Linked DNA regions of Peribacillus sp. FSL E2-0218. The protein of the gene in region 1 interacts with the protein of each later gene in a pairwise test. Links are inferred from orthologs where the notes say so. Each region holds a gene or a part of one and is shown on either strand. Other genes may lie near its edges.

What was found.
Region 2: the proteins of hprK (region 1) and MHI53_RS06035 interact in binary tests that used the Bacillus subtilis proteins (3 or more experiments, as listed by UniProt). The link is inferred for Peribacillus sp. FSL E2-0218 from one-to-one orthologs.

Annotation. Positions count from the first base shown.
Region 1 is NZ_CP150304.1:4,844,506-4,853,497, forward strand. The notes cover bases 2,658-5,468. They hold hprK (HPr(Ser) kinase/phosphatase), read right to left. Parts: upstream 4,626-5,468; coding sequence 3,690-4,625; downstream 2,658-3,689. Other genes in these bases: MHI53_RS23520 (nucleoside recognition domain-containing protein), read right to left, coding at 2,658-2,825; lgt (prolipoprotein diacylglyceryl transferase), read right to left, coding at 2,853-3,665; MHI53_RS23535 (iron chaperone), read right to left, coding at 4,940-5,311. In the rest of the region: MHI53_RS23500 (class D sortase), read left to right, coding at 1-456; MHI53_RS23505 (hypothetical protein), read left to right, coding at 525-668; MHI53_RS23510 (acyltransferase), read right to left, coding at 708-1,226; pyrophosphatase PpaX, read right to left, coding at 1,223-1,891; more of MHI53_RS23520, read right to left, coding at 1,881-2,657; MHI53_RS23540 (DUF4097 domain-containing protein), read right to left, coding at 5,567-6,667; excinuclease ABC subunit UvrA, read right to left, coding at 6,976-8,992. UniProt on the Bacillus subtilis protein: Catalyzes the ATP- as well as the pyrophosphate-dependent phosphorylation of 'Ser-45' in HPr, a phosphocarrier protein of the phosphoenolpyruvate-dependent sugar phosphotransferase system (PTS).
Region 2 is NZ_CP150304.1:1,259,654-1,268,597, forward strand. What follows is about bases 2,608-5,370. They hold MHI53_RS06035 (HTH-type transcriptional regulator Hpr), read right to left. Parts: upstream 4,397-5,370; coding sequence 3,818-4,396; downstream 2,608-3,817. Other genes in these bases: MHI53_RS06025 (DUF3267 domain-containing protein), read right to left, coding at 2,708-3,292; MHI53_RS06030 (DUF1878 family protein), read left to right, coding at 3,489-3,815; MHI53_RS06040 (YtxH domain-containing protein), read right to left, coding at 4,587-4,949. Outside these bases: 3'-5' exoribonuclease YhaM, read left to right, coding at 1-554; MHI53_RS06000 (sporulation YhaL family protein), read left to right, coding at 648-836; MHI53_RS06005 (peptidylprolyl isomerase), read right to left, coding at 882-1,748; MHI53_RS06010 (YjcZ family sporulation protein), read left to right, coding at 1,949-2,032; MHI53_RS06015 (YjcZ family sporulation protein), read left to right, coding at 2,217-2,300; MHI53_RS06020 (hypothetical protein), read right to left, coding at 2,417-2,596; MHI53_RS06045 (tryptophan transporter), read right to left, coding at 5,539-6,057; serC (3-phosphoserine/phosphohydroxythreonine transaminase), read right to left, coding at 6,184-7,287; MHI53_RS06055 (HIT family protein), read right to left, coding at 7,516-7,938; MHI53_RS06060 (ABC transporter ATP-binding protein), read left to right, coding at 8,593-8,944. UniProt on the Bacillus subtilis protein: Negative regulator of protease production and sporulation.

The DNA.
Region 1 (8,992 bases):
AAAGCTGCTGTCCCCGATGATCATGAGCTATATGAGCAACGGCCGGAAACAGGGGATCTGATGGGAGAGCTTTACATCCCAAAAATCAAGGCAACGCTCCCGATTTACCATGGAACCGATGAGGATGAACTCGAAAAGGGCGTCGGTCATTATGCAGGTTCGGTTTTGCCCGGCGAAGACGATAATTCGGTTTTATCCGGTCATCGGGATACCATTTTCCGGGAGCTGGGTGAAGTCGGCAAAGGAGACTTGCTGATTACCAAAACGGAAGCCGGCACGTTTACCTATAAAGTTCGGAAGGTCCGTATCGTCGATGCTGATGACCGGACCGTAATCGTTCCGAAGCCTAAAGCCACACTTACAGTAACAACCTGCTACCCATTTTCATATATTGGTAGTGCACCGGAAAGATACGTATTGGTGGCCGATTTATTGAAAACTGAATTGAATGAATGAAAGAAGGGGCTGAAGTTTTTTCAGCCCCTTCTCCATCAATCCATTATGTTGAAAGGGGTTAGCTCAATATGGATAAAGAGCAACAAGAAAGGTTTTTTCAAATTTTGAAAGATACTTATGAAGCGACAGTGAACAAGGAGAATGCATCGATCGATGAGATCATGGATCACCTGAAGAACGAATTGACTCCGCTGTACCCTAAATGCAATTAAAAAAAGGACGTGCCGCATTTATGGACAAGTCCTCCCTTTTCATATGGACGTTAGCTGATCACGCTCAAGCATTTCCTCTTTCGTATAAATGACCTTCATTGGATTGCCTCCGACGAAAGCCCCCTCCGGGACATCCTTATGGACAAGAGTTCCTGCCGAGACAATCGCCCCATCACCAATGGTCAGGCCCGGAAGAATGGTCGAATTGGCCCCAATGAGCACTTCATCCCCAATAATCACTTCTCCCAGACGATATTCCCTAATTAAATATTCATGGGCAAGGATCGTCGTATTGTAACCAATGACTGTATTCTTACCCACTGATATTTTCTCCGGAAACATCACATCAGGCATGACCATCAAGGCAAAGGAAGTATGCTTTCCGACCTTCATTTGCAAAAATGTCCTGTAAAGCCAATTCTTCATGCCTAGAAATGGTGTATAACGGGCTAGCTGGATCACGATAAAGTTCTTTACCACCTTCCAGAAGGGAACCGTCTTGTACACATGCCATAATGAGTTAGCCCCTTCAACTGGATGGCGGGTCGTGCGTCTCATCTTTTAGCCTCCGTGAGGTTTTCAATCTCGACGATATTCAGGAGATCAGCCATATTTTCAAGCATATAATCCGGTTGATGACTCTCCAGATACTCCCGGCCTTTAATCGACCAGGCCACTCCTGCCGTTTTTGTACCTGCATTCTTCCCGCCCAGGATATCATGATAGCTGTCGCCAACCATGATCGCTTCTTCAGGAACAGAGCCAAGCTGATTGAGCGCCTTTACTAGTGGCTCTGGATCAGGCTTTGCGTTTTCCACATCATCCAGCGTGACCACGACTTCAAAAAACTGATCAAGATTGCTTAGTCGCAGTCCCTTTTCGACGACATCGCGTTTCTTCGTCGTAACGACCGCCAATTTATAGCCGGCCTGCTTCAACGTTTGGACGGTTTCATAGACTCCGTCAAACTGTGTCACGAGGGCATCATGGTTCTTCCAGTTATGTTCGCGATAGAAAGCGATCATTTCCTTCACCCGCTCCGGGTCAATCGACGTAAACGTATCGGTCAAGGTCGGACCGATAAATGGAATGATATCCTCCCGCTTGAACTGACCGGGACAAAAATGGTTTAACGTTTCAGTAAAAGATGCAATGATCAACTCATTTGTATTGATCAAAGTGCCGTCAAGATCGAATAATAATGTATTTATGTTACTGCTCATATACAGCTTCCTTTCTCTGTACACTGTCAGACCGATTCCAAATATACGCAACGACCATCGTTAGAACGATGGCGGTGAGCAACCGAATAACTAACAACGGCAAGACCGGAATGCCCAGTGGGATGAAAATTAATGTGTCTTCAACGACAGCATGACAGGCCACTAAAAAGATGAAGGCAATGGTCATATCCTTCTTCGAGACGTTGTCTTCTTTCGCTGCTTGGATCATTACGCCTGCCCCATATGCCAAGCCGAGGGTAAGCCCTGTAACGAATGGCATGGAAGCATTCTGCTTCATGCCCAGCACTTTCATGAACGGAGCGAGTGCTTTCGAGAAGGCTTCCAGCCATTTTAAATCTTTCATGATTTGAACCACGACCATAAGCGGAATCACGATGAACGCAAGCTGGGCGATGCCGGAAAGTGCCTGAACGACGCCGTGAATAAGGATTGCGCCCATTCCGTTAACCTCGGCCGTTTCCCCGATGGCCATCCCTTGAGCCATTTCTGATCCGCCATGCCAAACAAGGTTAATGACGATAGCTGACAAGAGAGCAAGCCCGATCCGGACTGTCAGGATGATCCACAGCTTGACTCCGGTTTTCATCGCCACGCCTGATTCAATCAATAAATTATGTGAAAATGATAGCATCATCGCGATGATGAATACTTCTTTCACGGTCAGATCGAGCGTCAAGATACCGGCAATCGCAGCATATAGGTTCAGGAAATTCCCTAATACGAGCGGTATCGCAGCGTCCCCTGGAAGACCGATGAGATTCATCAGGGGCGCTATCACCCCGATGATCCACGGCAATACAGGCGTAAATTGAAGCACGGTGACGATCAGCGTGACCGGAAATATCACCTTGCCCAACGACCAGGTTGTATTCAAGCCAGAAAGAAGCCCCTTTTTAACCGAATTCCCTATCACTATGTCCTCTCCCCTTACTGTTGATCCCTATGCATCCATATATCTTTTGTCGGCTTTCCCGCTTACCCTTCGATAAATGATAAGGGCTAAGGCTGCAGCTACCAAAGCGATGGAGATCACTTGTGCGATTCGCAGTGACTCCGTCAGCATCAAGCTATCCGTCCGCAAGCTTTCGATGAAAAAACGGCCGACTGAATACCATAATACATAGGTCAAAAAGAGCTCTCCCCTGCGCAAGTTCACTTTTCGCAGACTTAAAAGGATGATGACCCCGATGATATTCCAAAGCGATTCATACAAAAAGGTCGGGTGATAATACGTACCATTTATGTACATTTGATTAATGATGAATTCCGGCAAGTGCATATTTTCCAGGAAGGACCTCGTTACCTCTCCGCCATGGGCCTCTTGATTCATGAAATTACCCCAGCGCCCAATCGCCTGCCCCAGCAATAGGCTCGGAGCGGCAATATCGACCAGCTTCCAAAACGAGACCTTCTTCACCTTGGCAAAAACGATAGTGGTCAGCACCGATCCAATTAGTGCACCGTGAATGGCAATTCCGCCATTCCATATTTTTATGATATCCCCTGGGTTTTGTGAATAGTACTCCCACTGGAAAATGACATAATAAATGCGGGCACAGATGATGGCGACCGGGACGGCAAACAAAATCAAATCCGTAAAGATTTCCTTATCAAGACCTCTTCGCTCCGATTCCCTCAAAGCAATGATAAGTCCCAATAACACACCGAACCCGATGATCAGTCCATACCAGTGAACCTGGATCGGTCCAAGATCGATCGCAATCGGATTCAGCGGCTGTATTCCTTGTTCCATTATGACCCCTCTTTTCCATACCGTTTAAAATTCTTCAAGTTCCGGATCGGCAATCGCATGATTCAAGCGATCCGAAAATTGTTCTGCCGCATTGACCCCCATCTTCTTCAGGCGATAATTCATGGCTGCCACTTCAATGATGACGGCTAAATTTCGACCTGGACGAACAGGTACGGTTATTTTCGTAACTTCCGTATCGATGATCTTCATTTTTTCTTCATCAAGGCCTACACGATCATATTGCTTGTTTTTTTCCCATAGCTCCAAGCTGATGACGATTGATATCTTCTTATTGCTGCGGACTGCGCCAGCCCCAAACAGCGTCATGACATTGATGATTCCCAAGCCTCTTATTTCAAGAAGGTGTTCAATTAAATCCGGGGCGTTCCCGACCAATGTATCCTGGTCTTCCTGGCGGATTTCAACACAATCGTCAGCGACGAGGCGATGCCCCCGTTTCACTAATTCCAGGGCCGTCTCACTTTTCCCCACACCGCTTTTCCCGGTAATCAAAACACCTAAGCCATATATATCGACCAATACACCATGAACGGCCGTGGTCGGTGCCAACTTGCTTTCAAGAAAATTGGTCAGACGGCTGTATAACCGTGTTGTCTTCATATTCGATTTCATTACGGGAACCGATTCCCGCTCAGAAGCTTCAATCAACTCCTGCGGCACTTCCTGACCGCGGGTGATGATGATGCCTGGAGTAAAGTCCCTGCACAGCTCTTCCATTCTCTGTACACGATCCGCTTCATTCAGGCGATTAAAAAAGGACATCTCCGTCATTCCTAAAAGCTGGACCCGATCGGCAGGATAATAATCAAAAAAACCGGCTATTTCAAGACCTGGACGAGATAAATCACTTGTGACGATCGGTCGGTTAATTCCTTCTTCCCCACTGATGAGCTCTAGACCCAACGCTTCAACGATATCCTTTGTACGGACTTTTGCCATATATCTTTCCTCCTTCTGGAGCGATGCTGTTTTTCGAGATACTTTTACTATTTTAGCATTTTTCTGTTAATAACCAAACAAAGCATGATCTTATTTAACGTTTTTTTTGTTTCACTTAACTTTCAAACGAAAAAGGCCCGCAAGCGTACGGGATGATTCAAAGTGCCGGTCTGGAATACGGTTTGAATAAAACGATGAAACAATAGAAAAGAGCCACACATTCTGAAAAAAGCCTGAACGGAATGTGTGGGTATCCTGATAAAATGACTAGATATGGTTGGGTACGATTAAAGCGACCGAACCGAGGAGGTGTTTCATTTCCGCCAAAAAGTTGAACAGTCTGCCTTATCCATAATGTTAAACTCGATCATTTTCTCTAGTAATGCAAAATCAACCGGACCATCCCACCGGATACGTACCAACTGCTTTGTATGATCATAGCCAGCCTCTACAATTTCATTGGAAAAATGATTAATCCCTGCCGTTTCAGGGGCTACTGCCAGATGATGTTTAGCTACGCTAAAGCCGATAATATATGTGCCATGATCGGTGAACATAGGCTGATTCCACGCAATCTTCGGGGTTAAGTTTGGGAATGTCCCACTTACCCAAGCCAAAACCTCTTCCGTTCGCACCCTATGCTCTGGGTTAGCGATATTGTCCAAATACTCAGAAAAAACGTCCATATCCTTCTCTCCTTTCTAAAAAAATCTTATACGCCCTGCCGCATCGGTCAGTAAGAATCACCAGAGTCCGCAGGCTTTTTATAGATTTTAAGTTGCTCTTGCAGATGCAAGAGTGGTCACTTTACTATCACTGGCAACGATCCTTTAGACAATCATATCCAACGGTCCGGCACGGTGCAACCTTATTTCAACCCGATCCCCAGAGTCCCCATCTCGATCTAAAAAGCCCGCCAATTCGAATTGGCGGGCTTTTCATCAGGAAACCGTGATCGCTGCAGTTTTTGTTTCTGCAAACACGTGAAGCAAAGGAACCTCTTCTTTAACCGTCTTGAACTTAAGAACCTTTTGGACAACATCACTTTTCTCCTCGATGATGGTCATCCCTTCCAGGGTCACGTTAAAACTGCCCAAATTGGATTTCAGCTCTCCTTCAATCGCCTTACCCGGCGGCAGGTTCAGCTGGACCTTTCCAGTAATTGACTTCGCATGTATGGAATCGCAATCCATTCCTGAATTATGACAAACGATTTCGCCATTGAATGTTTGGACATCCAATTTCTTGAAGTATCCATCAGCTTTAATCGCGCCGTTTAAAGTCTCCGCTTCCAGGTCAGTAAAGTTCGTATCTGATATGGTGATCGTCCCGTTACCGGTTTCCAGTACACACGAATCACCATTACCTTGCAGGATATGAATCGCTCCATTCGCGGTTTTGGCTTTAAGGTTCTCTGATTTCAAGGACTCAGTCGTGATGGCACCATTGAACATTCTTACCTGTATGTCCTCATACTCCTTCCTGGGGATATACATCATCGTATCGACCTTCACCGCTTTTTCGCTGACCTTGAATGTGATCTTTCCATCCTTAATCGAAAAATCCACTTCATCCAGGAAACTTTTTCTCGCAGCTTCGATATCTTCCACCCGGTATACCTTTGCCTGACATTCAACCCGGACATCCTGCTGATCCCAAGTCGCGATTTTTATTCTTCCATTTGCTATATCGACATCCACTTCGTTCAGGAAATCATAATCATGCTGAAAAATATGGCTGACTTCCACTGATTTGCCGAAGTTGAAATCAAGGTCGGTATCTTTTATTTTCTTAAAAGCACTCTCAACGAAATCAAGAATCTTATCTTTCGATGACTGGATATTCTTCTTAAACGTATCCTGAGTGCTTCCTTCACTTTTCTTTTCCACGACTACAGTCGATAATTCATTTTGCAGTACCTGCCCTTTTGCTTCACTTTCCTGACTGGCTTTCTCCAATTCTTCCAATAGGCCCATGGCTTCGTCCGCGGATAGCTTTCCATCCTGAATCATTTCTAGAATCTTCTTTCTTTCCTCCTGCATGAACATTCCTCACTTTCTTCTATCATTTTATTCATACATACGCCTAGATATCTAAAAAGTTTCATAAATCCTGTTTTTACCATCATTCGACAAAGTGAACTGACATTCTCCGAAACGGAAAATATGATATTCCCCCGGAAATATTCTGCTTTCCCAGCATTTAATCAAATGATTGATTAAATGCTAACTTTCATTTTTCTACAAAATAACAGGCAGCCTGCAGGAAAACGCGAAGATCATGGCGACGTTGACCTTGGGCCGATTCTTCCCAAAACCAAAGGGGAGCAAGCCTAATGGCTCGCTCCCTTTCATGCATGTTCATGCTCTTGTTCTTTTGCTTCGATCAAGTTTTCCATGCGGATTTGGTCACGCGTCAATACTGGCTTTAAATATTTGCCCGTGTATGATTCGGAAACCTCACATATTTTCTCAGGTGTACCATAGGTGACAATCGTTCCGCCCTTGTCCCCGCCTTCCGGTCCCAGGTCAATGATATGGTCCGCCGTTTTGATGACATCAAGGTTATGCTCAATCACTAAAACGGTATCGCCGTTGTCAACCAGGCGCTGCAGCACCTCAAGCAGCCTTGCAATGTCATGGACATGGAGCCCGGTAGTCGGTTCATCCAGGATATAGAAGGAGCGTCCGGTCGAACGGCGATGCAATTCAGAAGCAAGCTTCACCCTTTGTGCTTCACCGCCTGATAATGTCGTGGCTGGCTGTCCAAGCTTAATATAACCCAAGCCCACATCAAATATCGTTTGGAGCTTCCGTTTGATTTTCGGGATATTTTCAAAGAAGCTGACGCCTTCCTCCACTGTCATATCAAGGATATCTGAAATGTTTTTCCCTTTATATTTCACTTCAAGCGTTTCCCGGTTATACCGTTTTCCATGGCAGACTTCACATGGAACATAGACATCCGGAAGGAAATGCATTTCGATCTTGATGATGCCATCGCCGCGGCAGGCTTCACAGCGGCCACCCTTCACATTGAAACTGAAACGGCCTTTTTTATAACCGCGGATTTTCGCTTCGTTCGTTGTCGCAAAAACATCACGAACATCATCAAATACGCCTGTATACGTGGCTGGATTTGAACGCGGGGTCCTTCCAATCGGGGACTGGTCGATATCAATGACCTTATCCAAATGCTCAATCCCCTTGATTTCACGAAAGTCCCCTGGTCTGGCTTTTGCACGATTCAGCTTTTGGGCCAATGACTTATGAAGGATCTCATTCACTAATGTACTCTTACCCGAACCAGAAACTCCAGTCACGGCGGTAAAGACGCCAAGCGGGAACTTCACATTCACATTCTTCAGGTTATTTTCCTTGGCACCTTTTATTTCGATGACACGGCCGTCGTTTTTTCGGCGCTCCAATGGCAAGGGGATGAATTTCTTCCCTGCCAAATATTGACCCGTCAACGAGTCAGGATTGTTCATGACTTCCTCCGGAGTTCCGGCGGCCACGATTTCCCCTCCATGGGCCCCTGCCCCAGGTCCGACATCAATCAAATAATCGGCAGCAAGCATCGTATCTTCATCGTGCTCGACAACGATCAAGGTGTTTCCGATTTCACGCATATTTTTCAACGTTTCGATCAAGCGGTCGTTATCCCGCTGGTGGAGTCCGATAGAAGGCTCATCCAGAATGTACAGCACTCCCGTCAATCGGGAACCGATCTGCGTTGCCAATCTGATACGCTGCGCTTCACCGCCTGATAATGTCCCGGCAGCCCTGCTCAACGTCAAATATTCCAAACCAACATTAGCCAAAAACCCGAGCCGCTCGCGAATTTCCCGTAAAATCAGCCTGGCGATCGCGGCCTCTTTTTCCGTCAAATCAAGCTCATCGAAAAATATCAAGGCATCTTCAACCGATAAAGCGGTCGTTTGACTTATATGGACCCCTTGGATGAGCACGGCCAGGCTTTCCTTTTTCAAACGATGGCCCTTACAGGTTGGACAGTGGTGCTCTGACATGTATTTTTGCATTTGCTCACGGATATAATCCGAGCTCGTCTCCTTGAAACGCCTCTCGATGTTTCTTAAGATGCCCTCAAAGGTAATATATCCTTCTTGCACTCTTCCAAAATCATTCTTATAGCGGAAATAAATCTTGTCTTTGCCTGAGCCATTTAAAATCTTATCCATATTATCCTCAGGCAATTCTTTAACGGGCACATCCATATCGATTCCATAATGGTTGGCTACCGCCTCAAGCAGCTGAGGATAATATTGTGAGCTTGTCGGTTCCCATGGGGCAATGGCATGTTGGTGCAAGGTTAAATCCTTATCCGGGATGACCAGGTCCCGGTCC
Region 2 (8,944 bases), 3.6 Mb from region 1 along the record:
AAAGGGTGACTAGACATCTTATTAAGAAATATCAGAATGAATTCTTGACGTTTCCTGCAGCGACGAAGAACCATCATGAGTATATGTCGGGTCTCGCTTATCACGTAGTATCGATGCTGGGTCTGGCCAAAGCGATATCAACCCTTTACCCATCGCTCGATCGTGACCTTTTGTATGCAGGAGTCATACTGCATGATCTAGGGAAGGTACATGAGCTATCTGGACCTGTGTCGACCGTTTACACGGTGGAAGGGAACTTATTGGGCCACATAACCATCATGGTGAATGAAATCGGTAAAGCAGCAGAGGAGTTAGGGATTGAAGCAGAAGAAATCATGATCCTCAAGCACTTGATATTAAGCCACCATGGCAAAGCGGAGTGGGGCAGCCCCAAACCGCCAATGGTGAGGGAAGCTGAAGTGCTGCATTACATCGATAACATGGATGCCAAGATCAATATGATGGACCGGGCCTTGGAGAAAGTGAAGCCGGGTGAATTCACGGAAAGAGTCTTCGCGCTCGATAATCGCTCATTTTATAAACCTACATTTTAAAAAAATATGCTTCTTTCCGTTGGAGAAAGAAGCATATTTTTTTTTGTTCACGCATATTCTCTAGTAAATGAATAGTAGATTTTTTGGGAGGTAATGGACATGCCAATTTGGATCTGGTTCGTGTTTATTGGAATAATTGTCAGTGCAGTCATGTCAATTTGGACAGCTAGGCAGGAGCGCCTCATAGATGATGCTTGGATAGAGAAGGAAGGCCAGAAGTACATTGAACGTATGGAAGAAGAGCGTGAGAGGCGTAAAAAGGATATCAATCAGGGAGCATAACTAAAAAAAGCGACAGGACCAAGTCCTGTCGCTTTTGCTTATCGATTATTTTTCGGCTTTGGTTGCGTCACCAGAAGTGATGGCGTCTTTAAGGTCTTTATCTTTAATTTTCACGTCAGCTTTTTTCACTTCAGCATTCAAAATATCTTGAACCTTGGTTTGGTCGATTTGCGCGACTTTCAAATCATATTCTAGATCTTTTTTCATATCCTTGTACGATTTCTTTTCTTTCATATCTTCAAGTTGGATGATGTGGTAGCCATAATCCGATTTAACCGGTTTACTGATTTCGTCTTTCTTCATCTTGTAGGCTTGCTCTTCGAATGCAGGAACCATTTCACCTTTTCCGAACCAGCCAAGTTCGCCGCCTTTTTCAGCAGAGCCTGTGTCTGTTGAATATTCTTTGGCAAGTTTGGCGAAGTCTTCACCTTTATCCAATTTAGCTTTCACTTCATCAGCTGTTTTTTGGTCTTTTACCAGAATATGCCTAGCTTTGATTTGTGGTTTGTAGTCTTCATAAGCTTTTTTCACATCAGCTTCTTTGACTGTAATATCAGCAACGGCAGCTTTTTCCTGAAGCATGCCGATCTTAAGTGCACGTTTAAGATCATCTTCGCTCTTATATCCGGAAGAGGCTAGGGCTGTTTGGAAATTATCACCCATTTGCTCTTTAAGTTCTGCCGTTTTAGCCTTAACTTCTTTATCCGTTACTGTATATTTTTCAGAAAGAACTTTTTCATAAACAAGTTCCTGAAGAACGGTGTCACCATAACGGTCCTTCATGACATTGTAAAATTCTTCTTTCGATATATCCCCCGCTTTCGTTTCCACGACTGCCTCTTTGTCGCTGTTGCATGCTGTAAGTCCAATCAGCCCTGCAGTCACAGCAATTGATAATGCCCATTTCCTCATTGAGAACAACTCCTAATTTTAAGTTTCTGGTTTACTAATCTTCGTATTTCCACAAAATTAACTATAACATATTCTGGTTACTTTACAAAAAATAATATATTGATGTATGAATAAGAATTTTTTTAAAAATGGGCAGATACCTACCCAGATCATGAACATCTACATATGATAAATCGAGGACACCAAAAGGAGGTAGTATAATGAGTAATGGATTTAACGGAGGTTTCGCCTTGTTAGTAGTGTTATTCATTTTATTAATAATTGTGGGAGCAGCCTATTGCTAAACAATTGCAAAATTATAATGGAAAGTGCCCACTCCTTTTGCCATGGAGTTGAATAGGATAGGGTAGCCGCTCAACAATAAAGAATATAGTGTTTATCAAGCTACGAAAGGGATGAATTCCTTTTGGCGGATATAAGAGTGTGCATGAAACTGCTATTACTTAAGAATGGAAAGGAGGAAGATCAATGTCTGGAGGAATAGGTGGAGGCTTTGCTCTAATTGTCGTTCTTTTCATCCTGTTAGTCATCATTGGAGCTTCTTGGTTATAAATGCATAAACAAAAGGCGAAGCTTATCGCTTCGCCCTTTTTCTTTTTTATTTGAATAATCCGCCGGTTATCACCAATGTATGTAACAAATGATGGTCGATCATTTGTTGCTCATCTCTACGTATACAAAATTTCAATATAGGAGGATAATAACATAATAGTAATTAATACATTAATGGTCCTGAATACTTTAGGCTGCCGGTCTTCAGCAATTTCTTTTTGGATACATAAAGAGTTGGTCATTCTATTAATATTATAAAGAATCAAAATGGCAACGACAATAAACCAGAATGAGATCAAAACCGAAAATCCCTCCTTGCAAAACATCATGTATAAATACGATACCAAATTATAATGAAAAAAGATACTTAAAAATCTTTTCAGTCACCTTTGCGAAATGAAATGGAATTACTTTTGGATAAGGATGTCGTATCCTTCCCGATGTTCTTCAATAAATGAATGTCCTGGTGAACCAACCAGGTTCTTTATATAAATGAAATCCGATACACATAATCCGGTATGCAGGGATAATAAAATGGTGAAATAATGGATGTAATGCGGAAAACCAAGTGCACAACCGATTAATAAGACCGACATAATGAAGAAGGGTAGGATAAGGGTCAAGAGATATAGATGCTTGCGTATCGGATAATGTACATTTACATTGCATGTAAGCACAAGTCTCCACTTAATGGACCAAGAAGTTTTTACTTTTTTGCATAATAATCGTAAAGGTAAATAGTGTAATAGTTTGTGAACAGGATATAATAAGACTAATAGGCTAAAAAAAAGCATTGTTTGATCGTCATACAAAACAACCCGGGATGAAACGGCACTTAATAATGTATAGATCAAAACAAAAGACATCAATATAGTAAAAACTGAAAAAAAGATCAGACGGCAATTCCCATATTGTTTTGCCACGTCAATTGTTTTCCACGAGTTCATTTTGAAATCAGCCCTCCAAAGACCGTTGAATTTACTTACATACATTACGATGAATGGATGGAAAAAGCAATAGAATTCTGGAATTTAGTTATAAGATAATAATCACCACAGAATGGACAAAGACTAAAGGTGATGATTGGCGGCGACTGTCCACTGGGAGGGCAATTTCTGAATGAGAAATCACTAACGTTTTTGCGCGATTAAGGTTAAATATGAATGATTGATTGGGGACTCATGCTGTATGAGAAATATAAATGAAGAAATAGACATACTCCGTTTTCATCAGGGGCTTTTACTGAACCTGATACGCAATCCAGAGGCAAGATTGGACTTTTTGTTTGTGGAAAAAAATTTCACGAAGCAGGAGGCGGAAGCGCTGCTGGGGTTATGTGATATTTTGAGCAAACGCTATGAAATAGAAAAAGCGGAAGGATACATGAACTTTCGACCGCTTTTTAACCAATTTGAAGGGAAGGTCAATCCAAAAATAACGACAAAGGAATGCATTGACGCATGCCTCTCACAAGGTTTATATGTATCCTTCATGAGGGAAATGGATAGAGTGTGAGGCTAAACTGGCTCAGTTTCTTTCTCTATCTTTTTTTTTGTGATTTTACCCTCCACATCAGTAAATTCCTGATCAATATTATCGAAGGACCTCTCAAAGATTTGCATGAAATCTTCCCCGTATATATTACGGATGACGGCCATCATTTCTATCATATCGGGGAACTTACCATAAAGCTCACGAAGTGGAAGGGCACCTGAGAAAGCTGAATTTTTACTTGGGTCATAAGTCTCCATCAGATCAAGAAGAATCTTTTCTCCTTCAGTTGTGATCTCAATATACGTATTCCTCTTGTCATTTTCTTTCTTTGAAAATGTCAAAAACCCGCGTTCCTCTAATTTCTTTGAAAAGTTAAATGCCGTAGAAACATGCATGACCCCAAATTTTGCAACGTCTGAAATGGAAGAGCCATTAAGATGATAGGCAATCCAAAGTATATGGTGCTCATTGATATTTAAATCATAGGGCTTAATCCATTGCTGCCAATCTTTTTCAATCGATTTCCATAATGCTTTGCTTAATTGTGCAATTCTTTGACTAAAAATCATTGCTTCTTTCATAGAATAATTTTTATTCTGCATATTATGGGCTCACCTACTTATAAGATTCTGTATATTTATTATGACAATAAAATAAAAATTAATAAAGATAATATTTGCAAAATTTTTAGAAAATTTTAGTTTTTTTAATCGATTCTCCATTTTTCCTTTGTTTATAATGTTACTTATTGGGAAAAATGGAGAATTCGACTTGTGCAACCACGTTTAGCTATTATTTTTTAGAAGCAGGGATGGCCGTTTCTAACTGTTTTAATGAAGTTTCAATTTCTTGAACGTTCTTCAGTAATTCATTCTTATTCGGTTCGATTTCCTGCTTCCAGTTCTCGATGACCACCTGCACGTCAGAAATGAAGGTTTTTACCGTTTCTTTGCTGATTTGAGTGGCTTCCAGCGAGTCATCTTTAATATTTTGCATCTTTACCTTCAGTTCATCAATGGTAGTCTTCATTTCTTCCGCATTCGTTTTGATGCGATTCCGCAAGTCCTTGCCAGAGCTCGGCGCTGCAAGCAAAGTTGCGGCACCCGCTACGACTGTTCCGGTTAAAAAGCCAATTAGTAATGATTTTGCTTTCATTAGGATCACCTCATTAATAATATTGTTTTCGCGTTACATGGTCTGATTCCCTGCTGAAAAAAAACTCAATTGGAAATTTTGATAAATAGGGTTGTAAATGCTATTGATAACAAAATACCATAATTTTCTTTCCTATGGAAGAGTATCTACCATTTTATCTTTATATCACAAAAATATTTTCTTAAACTTAAGCAGTCAATATATAATATTTAAAAATAACTTGGAGTTTTATAGAAAACGCTTCATATAAAGGAAAGAGGAGCATATAGATAGTAAAAACAAGCTGTCGGAATATGGATGGCACTGGTGGGTTATTAATGAAAATCATTTTTTTGTTAGGCCTGGTATGCCTGTGCGGGATGGGGTATTTCCTAAGAAAAGCAAAAACTCCAGGAATCTATCCGCCTAAGAGGGTGCTCCAGGCTAGAGCCTACGCTTTTGCCTTGCCCGGGGGCTTGCTGCTTTTCATTTGGTTGATGTGGCTGTTCATTCATTGATTGCAGTGGGCGGCTTATTCCAGATCCATAGTGTGGAAAAAAAAGCACCGGACTCTGCTCCGGTGCTTTTTAAGTATGATGATTTAGCTGGTTTAAGCATTAATGGTTACATTCGATTTTTTGACGATGCCGTTCACGATTGGATAAATGATGACCATCGCTACTGTATTTAGCAGTACGGCAGGAAGCACAACAGCTCCGAAAAGGGCAACGAAAGGACCTGGAAGGGATACGAGATAATATGCCGATCCAAGGAAGACAGCGCCGGAAATGATTGTTCCTACGGCAGTCAAGACACTTACCGTCACAACGGATGTTGAAAACTTCTTAAGACTGATGAATAAAAGGTAAAACAGAAAGGCTGTTGCCAATTTATCTATGATATTTGGAATCTGTCCTCCAGGAAATGTGGTTGTCATGGCAGAGATGGCTCCAGCAGCCAAGGCAACAATGAATACATTCTTTTTCTCAGGAAACAGGGTAATCGCCAAAAACATCATCAACAGCATCATATCCGGTTTCATTCCAAGGAAGAAGCCTGGAACGATAAAATGCAGGGCAGCCCCGATCCCGATTAATAGGGACAGTGATACAAGGGTTTTCGTTTTCATTACTCATCTCTCCTATTCTCATCTCGACTAACATCTTTTCTTCAACAATGCACTGTTGCTTGTTGCAAGAAGTATAAGATAGTATACCATAAGACCTATTTTTTTAGAAGTAATATTTGTACACAATTAAAGAGTATGAGCTTCCTTCGCGTGATGTGCTTGCTGGAATTTTTTCATGAAAGCCGCAAGTTCCTGGCAATGGGATAGGGGCACGGCATTATAAATGGAAGCCCTGCAGCCACCGATGGAACGGTGACCATTCAATCCGACGAAACCGGCCAGCTTCAGTTCTTTTAGAAATTGTGCCTCAGCTTCTTCAGATGGAAGTGTGAATGTTATGTTCATGAAAGAGCGGCTGTCAGGTTTGGCATGGCCTTTATAAAAACCATCGCTTCCGTCGATGGCATCGTAAATGACTTTTGCTTTTGCCTCGTTGTTTTCAGCGATCTTCTCGACTCCGCCTTGTTCTTTTGCCCAATCCAATACAAGCGACAATAAATAAATGGCCAATGTCGGTGGCGTATTGTATAAAGAATTATTTTTTGCATGAATGGAATAGTTCAACATGGATGGAATGCTGTCAATATCCTTTATTAAATCTTTACGGATGATGACTAACGTGATTCCTGATGGGCCAAGATTTTTTTGTGCTCCTGCATAGATGAGGCCGAATTTACTTACATCGATTTTTTTGCTGAGTATATCACTGGACATATCCGCCACTAAAGGAACGTCACCTGTTTCAGGGAATTCCTTCCATTGAGTTCCGTAGATCGTATTATTGCTTGTAATATGAAGATAAGCAGAATCCTCATTCAATTCGATATCTTCCACTTTAGGGATGAATGTATACTTATCTGCTTTTGATGAAGCTACCACTGCCGTTTCTCCAACTTTTTTGGCTTCTTTTAATGCTTTTTCCGACCAAGAGCCAGTGAGGACATAATCAGCCCTTTTCCCCTCAGGCAAGAGGTTCATCGGTATCATGGAGAATTGAAGACTTGCCCCGCCTTGCAGCAGAAGGACCTCATAATTTTCAGGAATGTCCATAAGCTCTTTTAATGATTGGATGGCACGGTTATGGATTTTTTCGAACTCTGCACTCCGGTGGCTTAATTCTATGACGGACATGCCGGAATCCTCGATATTCAACCATTCGTTTTGGGCTCTTTGTAAAACTTCCAAGGGCAGGGCAGCCGGCCCAGCGTTAAAATTGCGTGCACGTTTCAATTTTTTTCCTCCTATACGATAGTGTGTTAAAGTAATTACATCTATTTATCTATCCTAACAGAAATTGAAATTCAATTGGAGGAATTTTTAGAATTTTAAGTGATGATTCCGCTGAAATGAATCACAAAAGAAAAACGGCCCAGCACCTTTTAAGTGTGGACCCGATCGATATTCATTTTATTCACTGCAACACGATCTCTGGATGCCTTCCGAACAGAGGTTATCCCTTCATTCAATATGCTGGGCAATGGAATCGGCAATCTGCTTCAGGTCATCAGGCGAATAAGCGCTGGCATTCGTTTTCCAGACTGCCCCAAAGCCATCACCTTCTCCATGTCGCGGAATTAGATGCATATGAAAATGGAAAACGGATTGTCCTGCCGCTTCGCCGTTATTATTCAAGAGGTTAAGGCCAACGGGGTTGAATTCCTGTTTCATCGCTCGGGAGATCTCCGGTACGACTTCAAATAAATTCTTCGCAATTTCCGGTGTCAATTCATAAAGATTTTCCTTATGTACTTTAGGAATTACCAGAGTGTGCCCTTTCGTTACTTGACTGATATCGAGAAAGGCCAATACATGTTCATTTTCAAATACTTTGGTGCTCGGAATTTCCCCATCGATTATTTTGCAAAAAATGCAATCGCTCATCAAAACCGCTCCTTTGGTAGTTAGTGTATTTGGTTAATCGTACCATAGCATCAATCGTTGCGAAAAGAAAAAATCATAAAAACAGGATGCAACATTGAGTTGCACCCTGTCCTAGAAAAAGGGGGTTTTGCTTCAAAATTCGCATTAGCATAAATTCTCTGCGACAAACACCTCATCTACAATAAAGTAAAATACGGTTATCTGGTTAGAGTTTTTCCATTCAAAGCAACCATCTCCTATATCTTTAAAGTTTCATCAACTTATAAAGCATAATTGATAATCATTGAATGATTTTTCTGCTTTTACGTGCAAGAGAACCATCTCCTTGCTCGAAACGATTTTTTATGAAGCTTCTGGTTTAATTCAGTTATACGTCTTTAACTGACACCTCATTTACAAGATGATATGAATCATTTGTAATAAAACATTTGGGCATTTCAGTGTAATACGTCTTTAACTGACACCTCATTTACATTATGATGTGAATCACACGTAATGACTAACCCCTTCTTCCTTATTTATGATAGCCACTAAGCAGGAAAATTATAATTAGTTATTTTTGGTAATTTTCTTCAGGGAACACTCGACTATATAAATGCAGGAGAATTTGTTAAAATGGAAATAAGAACCTCTATAATAGAAAGGATCGTTAATATGTCCTTATTGGAAATAAAGCAATTAGTAGGCGGATACACGAAAACGCCCGTTTTGAAAGGGATAAGTTTTGACATTCAACCAAATGAGCTGGTGGGGTTGATCGGGCTCAATGGCGCTGGGAAAAGTACGACGATCAAGCATATCATCGGACTGATGGAGCCAAAGGGCGGGAGTGTATCGATACACGGTAAAACGCTTGCGCAGGACCCTGATACATATCGAAAACAATTCACATATGTTCCTGAAACGCCCATCTTATATGATGAGCTGACACTTGAGGAGCATTTAAAGCTGACGGCCATGGCGCATGGTTTGGCGGAAGCGACATACAAAGAAAGAATGGATGCCT